Regions from separate parts of the Novosphingobium sp. NPDC080210 genome, predicted to be linked through region 1. Evidence: riboswitches for the same ligand, from Rfam matches in the RefSeq annotation. Region 1 holds a riboswitch; the other holds the start of a gene.
The links. Region 1 has a riboswitch for cobalamin ahead of ACQKOE_RS05200 (TonB-dependent receptor plug domain-containing protein). Riboswitches for the same ligand answer to the same signal wherever they lie in the genome.

Region 1 (4,483 bases):
TCGCGGCAAGCGCTGCCTCGATCCGCCGGACCAGCCGCTCGCCGCGCTCGGGATGGCCGGCCAGGGCGGCGAGTTGACGGACCTGCGCCTCGCTCTCGGCCACGGTTGCCGCCATGCCGAATGGCTCGAACCGCAAGCCCAGCCGCGCCATGGCCTGGACCGAGGCGAGCGGCGTGAACGTACTGCCCACCACCAGGTCGGGCCGCAGTGCCAGCACTTCCTCGACTGAGCCGGAAACGGCCTTGAACCGCCGCGCCGTGGCCAGGTCCATCGAACTGGCTTCGGCATCATGGCTATAGCTGGAAATGGCCAGGATCTGCTGCGGATCGGCCACTTCGGCCAGGATCGCGTCGGTGCAAGGGTTCAGGCTGACCACGGTGGGCCGCTGGGTCGGCGGCCCCGCTTCGCGCGCCGGAGCGACAGTGCAGGCTGCCACGGCCAGCAGCAGGAGCGGGGCCAGCCGTCTTACCACTTCACGCGAACCCCGGCATAGGCCGCGCGGCCATAGGTGCCATAGCCGGCCACGGTTTCGTACTGCGCATCGGTCAGGTTCTCGACCCGCCCGTATAGCTCCAGCTTGTCGCCGATGGGCAAGGATGCCCGCAGGGTGACAAGGGCATAGCCGTCCAGCGGAACCAGGTTGGCCTGATCGTCAAAGCTGTCCCCGATCAGCAGCGCGGTCGCGCCAAGGTTCAGGCCCAGCGGCGTGGCCCAGTCGACCGAAAAGCTGCCGCTGTGCTGCGGGCGCAATTGCAGCCGCTTGCCAGTGAAGCTGCCAGAGCGGTTGAACGCATCGGTCAGGGTGTAATTGGCCTCTACCCGCAGCCGGTCGGTCGGCTCGATCCGCATTGCGAATTCCAGCCCTTCGGCATCGACTCGCCCGATATTTTCGGAACGGCCTGCGCTGAAGGAGTAGACGATCAGGTCCGTGGAGCGGCGGTTGAACCAGGTCAGCCCCAGCCGCACCCGGTTGTCCAGCAGGGACTGTTCAATCCCCAGGTCGACATTGCGGGCCGTTTCGGGCTTCAGTTCGGTATTGCCATAGGGCGGCTGGCCCTCGGTCAGGGTCGGGGCCCGGAAGCCCTCGGCATAGGTCGCACGCAGGACGGTCGCCCCGCCGTTCAGCGACCAGGCCAGGTTGCCGCCAAACGTGGTATGCCCGCCATAGGTGCTGTAATCGTCATGCCGCACCCCGCCGGACAGGGTCACGCCCTGAACCGGGCGCAGGCTGAGCTGGACATAGCCGCCGGTCACGTCCGTATCCTGCAATTGCGCCGGATCGCCCTCATAGGAGGTGCTCGAAGCCGTGCTTTCGTGCTCCAGCCCGAAACCCAGCGTGGCCAAGGCGGCCAGGTCATAGGAACTGCGGTATTCGAACCGGTCGATCGTACCGCTTACGACGTAATTGTTATAGCTATAGACCACCGGATCGGTGCCCCGGCGGCGAATGTCGGTGCGGGTGTAGGCTAGGCGGTTCTGCCACTTGCCCTGGGCCAGGGCGAAGTTCAGCCCCGCATAGCCCGCGAACTGGCGGTTGTTGGCGACAGCCAGCGATTCCGCCCCGCCGCTGTAGGCGGAATCGAAATCGACCCGGCTGTCATTGTAATAGCCGCGCAGGTCAATCGAGACGTCCGGCACCAGCTCGGCCTTGATCCGGCCATTGAGCGCCCAGGTGCGGCTGCCGTCCTTTTCGGTGCCTCCGGCCAGGGCGGAAATCCCGTCGGTCCGGTAGAAGGTCCCGCCCAGGCTGGCCTGCACGGGTCCGCTGCCGCCCGACAGGTTGGCGCGGCCCAGGACCGTATCGGCAAAGCCATATTCCAGCGCGCCGCGCGCTTCCAGGTCGCTGGTCGGAAGGGCGGTTTCGATATTGACCACGCCGCCCATGGCCTGGCTGCCCCAGACCACCGAGTTCGGCCCGCGCAGCACTTCGATCCGCTGCGCATTGCCCGCCAGCAGGCTGCCAAAGTCGACCGCCGCATTGGGGCTGGAAGGATCGTTGATCCGCACCCCGTCGATCAGGACCAGGGTCTGCGAACTGTTGCCGCCGCGCAGGAACAGGCTGGTCTGCCCGCCGACCGGACCGCGCTGGGCAATGCTGGCCCCGGGCAGGGTCCGCAGAGCGTCGGTCAGGTTGACCGCCTGCTGCCGCTCAAGGTCTGCCGCCGTCACGATGGTGATCGCCTGGCCGGTCGTGTCGCGCGGCTGGGCAAAGCCGGTGGCAACCACCACGATTTCTGCCGTGTCGCCCGCCTCAGGCTGGGCCTCTGCCTCTTGCGCACAGGCGGGGGCAGCCAGCGATGCAGCACTGGCCAGACACAGATATTTCAAGCTTTTCATTACAATAACTCCACCAATGAACGAACGCCGTTCATGGCGGAGCACCCGCGCCAGATGGCCCAGGTCAACGCTGCATCCCGGTACACCCCGCCCGGCTGCGGAACGACCATCATGGGCAGGTCTCCTGGCTCCCGGATCGATGCTTTGCGTCCGCCTTCCCGGTGCCTTGTTGCCAAGGACGCCAGTGGCATGTGGGACGCATCGCTCCCCAGTCACAGTTGCGGGGGCAGCGGGGGATTTGAACCCCCTTCCCTCTTAGGCCCGGTTTCCCGGGCAACCCGTGATGTGAGGCGACCCTTAAGCCGATAGATGTCGCTGCGCAACGACCTGGATCAAATTACCGGGCCGCCGGGTATGGTAAACGCCTGGCAACCATGGACCCATACGAAGGCTTAGGCGGCGGTTGCTAAAAGGCCTGCCCAAGTCCCCCCGCTTAGAGAATTGCCGCGATGTCCTTCCGCTTTGCCGCCGCCCGCTCCGCCACCACGCCCTTGGTCCGGGGGCGCAGTCTCCTTGCCCGCATGACGGTGGCGAACGACACGGCGGAAGGCGAATTCCACGCCGCCACGCTGCGCGCCGCGCTGGAGCATTTCGCCCGCATGGGCCTCAGCGCCGCAACCGACGCGCGCCACCGCGCCCGCGCCGCGCATTACCGGGGCGACCGTCAGGCCGCGCTCCATTGGCAAGAAATCTGCCGCGCGCTCGATCACCGCATGGGCGCGGCCCTGGCGCTGAACCTGGCGCGGCGCGGCTAGGCGGGTAAGCGCAGTCCAGAGTACGGACCTCGTGCTTGAAGCCAGCAGGACGGAACCCCGCGAGGGCCTGCACCTCAACCCAACAGACAGATAAGGCGGGAAACCTACGCTACGGCAACTGCGCCTTAAGAGCTTCTTGCAATTGCGAACTATTATCACAAAATAGTTGGTCGTACGACCTTTTATCGCCTTGCAATCGCCAGATGGGGGGCCTAGGGCGAGTCCCATTAGCCGGACGCCTGCACCCTGCGGGATGGGATAGGTCGTTCGTGTGCCAGCCGCGATCCCGCAATCAGGGAAGGACGAATTCGCACTATGGCTCGCAAGAAGATTGCGCTCATCGGCGCCGGCATGATCGGCGGCACCCTTGCACACCTCGCTGCCAAGAAGGAACTGGGCGACATCGTCCTGTTCGACATTGCCGAAGGCATGCCCCAGGGCAAGGCGCTGGACCTGGCGCAGTGCGGCCCGATCGAAGGCTTTGACGCCAATATCAAGGGCACCAACGATTACGCCGACATCGCCGGCGCCGACGTGGTGATCGTCACCGCCGGCGTGCCGCGCAAGCCGGGCATGAGCCGCGACGACCTGCTGGGCATCAACCTGGGCGTGATGAAGTCGGTCGGCGAAGGCCTGAAGAAGTATGCGCCCGACGCTTTCGTGATCTGCATCACCAACCCGCTCGACGCGATGGTCTGGGCGCTGCGCGAATTCTCCGGCCTGCCCCACAACAAGGTGGTCGGCATGGCCGGCGTGCTGGACTCGGCCCGCTTCGCCACTTTCCTCGCCTGGGAATTCGGCGTTTCGGTGAAGGACGTGAACGCCTTCGTGCTGGGCGGCCACGGCGACACCATGGTTCCGGTCCTCGAATACTCGACCGTCAGCGGCATTCCCGTCACGGACCTGGTCAAGATGGGCAAGTCGAGCAAGGAACGCCTGGACGAAATCGTGGCCCGCACCCGTTCGGGCGGCGGCGAGATCGTCGGCCTGCTCAAGACCGGTTCGGCCTATTACGCCCCGGCTACCAGCGCCATCGCCATGGCCGAAGCCTATCTGGGCGACCAGAAGCGCATCCTGCCCTGCGCGGTCCATGTTGACGGCAAGTACGGCCTCGACGGCCTCTATGTCGGCGTGCCGGTGGTGATCGGCGCGAACGGCGCGGAAGAAGTCATCGAAATCAACCTCGACGCCGAAGCCAAGCAGAACTTCCAGGTCTCGGTTGACGCGGTCAAGGAACTGCTGGTCGCCTGCAAGGGCATCGAGCCGAGCCTGGCCTGAACCCATTCCCCGGGAGATTTGATATGTCGATCCTGATCAACAAGAACACCAAGGTCATCACGCAAGGGATGACCGGTGCCACCGGCACCTTCCACACCCAGCAGGCGCTGGAC
Region 2 (4,483 bases), on a different contig from region 1:
ATGGGAGCTACACCGCCAGCCATGCGCGCTATGACAATGGCGATCGCATCCCCAATGCCTTTGAAAGCGCGGCTTCTGCGGGCGCATCGCTGGTTAGCGGGCCCTGGTCGACCAGCCTTCGGCTGCGCCATCTCGGGCCATCGCCCCTGGTCGAGGACAACAGCGTCAGGGACCGGGGCAGCACGATCGCCAATGGCAGGGCCGCATGGAAAGGCCAGCGGATCGAGATCTACGCAGAAGTGCTCAACCTCTTCGACAGCCGGGACAAGGACATCGCCTATTTCTACGAATCCTACATCCCGGCCCACGACCTGGCCGGCCCTGTCGAAGGACGGCTGAGCCGCGTGGTGGAACCCCGCACCACGCGAATAGGGGCCAAGGTGACCTTCTAGCCGCAAGCCGCCCGCACCGCGCGACACCGGATTTGTCGCCCCCGCTCTCCTGCCGTCCCTTTCGTTACAGAGAAAATCATGCCTCTTCTCGCACGCATTTCATCCTTGTCGCTGCGCCGTCGGATCGGCCTGCTCTTCACGGCCCTGATCGCGGCGAACATCGCCGTCTGGATCTGGGCGTTCAGCCTGTTCCACGCACAACCCCTGATGCTGGGCACCGCCGTGCTCGCCTGGGGCCTTGGGCTTCGCCACGCGGTCGATGCCGATCATATCGCGGCCATAGACAATGTGACCCGCAAGCTTATGCAGGAGGGCCAGCGCCCCATCGGCGTCGGCTTCTGGTTTGCAATCGGCCATTCCGGGATCATCGCCATCGCCTCCATTGCCATCGCGCTGACGACCAACGCCCTGTCCAAATTCGATGCGTTCAAGGACGTGGGCGGCATGATCGCCACCACGGTTTCCGCCCTGTTCCTGTTCACCATCGCGGGCATGAACCTTGTCGTTCTGCGTTCGGTCTGGAAAACTTTCGTCCATGTGCGCGCGGGCGGGCGTTATGTGGAAGACGACTTGAACCTGCTGTCGGGATCGCGCGGCCCGCTGTCGCGGCTGTTCGGGCCGATGTTCCGGCTGGTCGGCAAGAGCTGGCACATGGCTCCGCTGGGGTTTCTGTTCGGGCTGGGCTTCGATACGGCAACCGAAGTGGCCATTCTGGGCATGTCCGCCAGCCAGGCCGCCAACGGGCTTTCGATCGGCACGATCCTGGTCCTCCCAGCCCTGTTTGCAGCAGGCATGGCCCTTGTCGATACGGCAGACGGCGTCATCATGCTCGGGGCTTACGAATGGGCTTTCGTGAAGCCGATCCGCAAACTCTATTACAACATCACCATCACCCTGATTTCGGCGCTGGTGGCGATCATCATCGGCGGGATCGAGACCCTGGCCCTGATTGGCGACAAGCTGGGCCTGACGGGCTGGCCGTGGAGCGTGGCCGCTGAACTGGGGGACAATTTCAACAATCTCGGCTTCGGCATCATCGCCCTGTTCATCGTGTGCTGGGTCGCTAGCCTCGCGATCTATCGCTGGCAGCGGCTCGATGAAATCGAGGTCACGCCCGCGGGCTGATGGAAAGGGATTGGCTCGGCTGCCATTCCGATCTAAGGCCGCTGCCGAAGATAGGGCCTGCCCGTCTTCAATGATCACGCCGGTGTCCGGAAACGGACTTAATCGGGAATGCGGTGCGGGAGCTTGTCTCCCAAATCCGCGGCTGTCCCTGCAACTGTAAGCGGATAGCGCGATGCGAACGCCCCCGACAAAGGGGCAGCCACTGGATACGCAGGACATGCGAAATCTGGGAAGGCCTTGCATCAAGCTTTGACCCGCGAGCCAGGAGACCTGCCGGCGTACCGGTCGCTCTTGCCCAGGCCCAGGGATTGGTCTTGGCACGGTAACTCTTCCGTCTGAGCGGCGAAGCTGTGTGGCTGGGGCTGCACGGTCGCGTGGTTTCGGGCGTTTGCTGCGCCCGCCCGTCATCACGCGCCGACCGGACCTTTCCGGCAAGCCCCGCCCTGTGTCGCCCCGGCGCGCGGGAAGAAGTGCATGACCGACCTGTCCAAGGTTCCCGTTACCATCGTGACCGGCTTTCTGGGCGCCGGAAAGACGACGCTCATCAGCCATCTGATCCGCAACACGGCAGGGCGCAGGCTGGCCGTGGTGGTCAATGAATTCGGCACTCTGGGCATCGATGGCGACATTCTCCAGTCCTGCGCCATTCCAGATTGCCCGGCGGAAAACATCGTCGAACTGGCCAATGGCTGCATCTGCTGCACCGTGGCGGACGATTTCATTCCCACGGTCGAAAAGCTGCTGACGCTTGATCCGCGCCCCGATCATATCCTGATCGAAACATCGGGCCTTGCCCTGCCCAAGCCGCTGCTCAAGGCTTTTGACTGGCCCGCCATCCGCAGCCGGATCACGGTCGATGGCGTGCTGGCGCTGGCCGATGCGGAAGCGGTGGCCGCCGGGCGATTTGCGCCCGATGTCGCCGCGCTGGATGCCCAGCGCGCCGCCGATCCCGGCATCGATCACGAAACGCCCTTGTCCGAAGTGTTCGAGGACCAGCTGGCCTGTGCCGACATGGTCCTGCTGACCAAGACCGACCTTGCCGGCCCCGAAGGGGTGGCCGCCGCCCGCGCGGTGATTGCCGCCGAGGCCCCCCGTCCCGTCCCGGTGATCGAAATTGCAGAAGGCGCGATCGATCCGCGCGTGATCCTTGGCCTTGGCGCCGCGGCGGAGGACGATATCCATGCGCGTCCGTCCCACCATGATGACGAGGACGAGCATGAGCACGACGATTTCGACAGCACCGTCGTGACGCTGGGCGAAATCGCCGATCCCGCCGAACTGGTGGGCAGAATCGAAACGCTGGCCCGCGATCACCAGATCCTGCGGGTCAAGGGCTATGCCGCTGTTGCCGGAAAGCCGATGCGCTTGCTGGTCCAGGCGGTCGGCGGACGGGTACGACACCAATACGACCGGCCCTGGCGAAGCGACGAGCCGCGCCAGACCACGCTGGTCGCCATCGCCGAGCGCGAGCATGTGGATGACGGGGTCATCCGGGCTGTGCTTGCAGGCTGAACCGGACGATGCACGTCATCTTCCGCGAAACGCACGGGATGGAAGAAACCGCCATCCCGCAGGATCTGGGGCAGGAGCCTGCGGATCTTGTCGTCCTGTCCTTTTCGGACAGCGACCTTGGCGCGTTCGCGGCGGCATGGCATGATGCCACGAAGGCCAATCCGGATTTCCCTTCGCTGCGGCTGGCCAATCTCGCGGCCCTGATGCACCCCTTGTCTGTCGACACCTATGTCGAACGCACGCTGGAAGGCGCCAGGGCCATTCTCATCCGCCTGATCGGCGGCACGCCGTACTGGAGCTACGGGCTGCAGCAGGTGGAGGCGCTGGCCCGCAGGCGCGGCATCGCCCTTGCCGTTCTGCCCGGCGATGGCCGCCCGGACGAAAGGCTGGATGCCGTATCGACGGTGCCGGACCCTGTCCGGCGCAGGCTTGGCCGGCTTTGCGATTCCGGCGGGATGGAAGCGGCCCGTTCGGCGCTGGCCATTCTCGCACAGGCAGCCGGGCTTGCCACCATCCCCGCACAGGATAGCACCCCCTTGCCCATGGCCGGGTGCTGGCACCCGGACAGAGGCGTATGCGATCCGCTGGCAATGGCACGCGACAAGGCAAGGCCTCTGGTGCTGATCGTCTTCTACCGGTCCTATCTTGCCGCGCACGATCTGGCCCCGTTCATCGCGCTGCACGCCGCGCTGGAAGCGCAAGGCTTCGACAGCCTGTCGCTGTTCGTCACCTCGTTGAAGGAACCTCAGGCGCGCGCCAGGGTGGATGGCTGGGTAAGAGACCTCGCGCCCGCCGCGATCATCAACGCCACTGCCTTCTCGGCCCGTGACGAACAGGGCGCGACGCCGCTCGATGGAGCCGGCGTGCCGGTGTTCCAGCTGGCGCTGGCCACCGCATCGCGCGATGCGTGGTGCGCCGCGTCACGGGGATTGTCGCCCGCAGACCTTGCCATGCACGTGGTGCTTCCCGAAATCGATGGCCGCGTCTTTGCCGGCGTCGCCAGCTTCAAGGAAGCTGCCGCGTACGATCCCGCGCTGGGCCTTGCCCGAAACACGCACCGCGCCGACGCCGACCGGATCAGGGCCATTGTCGCACGGGTGGCTGGGTGGATTGCGCTGGGCCACACACCGCCAGAACAACGGCGTGTGGCCCTCATCCTTTCCACCTATCCCGGGAAGGCCCATCAGCTGGCCCATGCGGTAGGGCTGGATGCGCTGGCTTCGGCAGACGCGATCCTTGCCGATCTGGCCCAGGAAGGCCATGCCACCGGCACGGTTCCTGATCTGGCCGCCGCCCTTCAACACGATCATCTGCAATGGCCGGTTGCCGCCTATCGGGAAGCGTTACGAGGCCTGCCTGCTGCCTTGCGCGATGCGCTGGCCGAAAATTGGGGCGAGCCGGAGCAGGATCCCGCAGTGGCGGACGGGGCGTTCCACTTTGCCGCCCTTGCCATC

Region 2: linked by a shared signal. The riboswitch ahead of cobW (cobalamin biosynthesis protein CobW) and the one ahead of ACQKOE_RS05200 (TonB-dependent receptor plug domain-containing protein) in region 1 are both predicted to bind cobalamin.

What each region holds. Positions count from the first base shown of each region.
Region 1 covers NZ_JBNNWL010000001.1:1,076,171-1,080,653, forward strand. The annotation lists gene ACQKOE_RS05195 (ABC transporter substrate-binding protein) at 1-472, opposite strand, end outside; gene ACQKOE_RS05200 (TonB-dependent receptor plug domain-containing protein) at 466-2,337, opposite strand; cobalamin riboswitch at 2,435-2,634, opposite strand; gene ACQKOE_RS05205 (hypothetical protein) at 2,787-3,092, shown strand; gene mdh (malate dehydrogenase) at 3,408-4,370, shown strand; gene sucD (succinate--CoA ligase subunit alpha) at 4,394-4,483, shown strand, end outside.
Region 2 covers NZ_JBNNWL010000006.1:26,844-31,326, reverse strand. The annotation lists gene ACQKOE_RS14420 (TonB-dependent receptor) at 1-392, shown strand, start outside; gene ACQKOE_RS14415 (HoxN/HupN/NixA family nickel/cobalt transporter) at 471-1,517, shown strand; cobalamin riboswitch at 1,581-1,809, shown strand; gene cobW (cobalamin biosynthesis protein CobW) at 1,992-3,029, shown strand; gene cobN (cobaltochelatase subunit CobN) at 3,038-4,483, shown strand, end outside.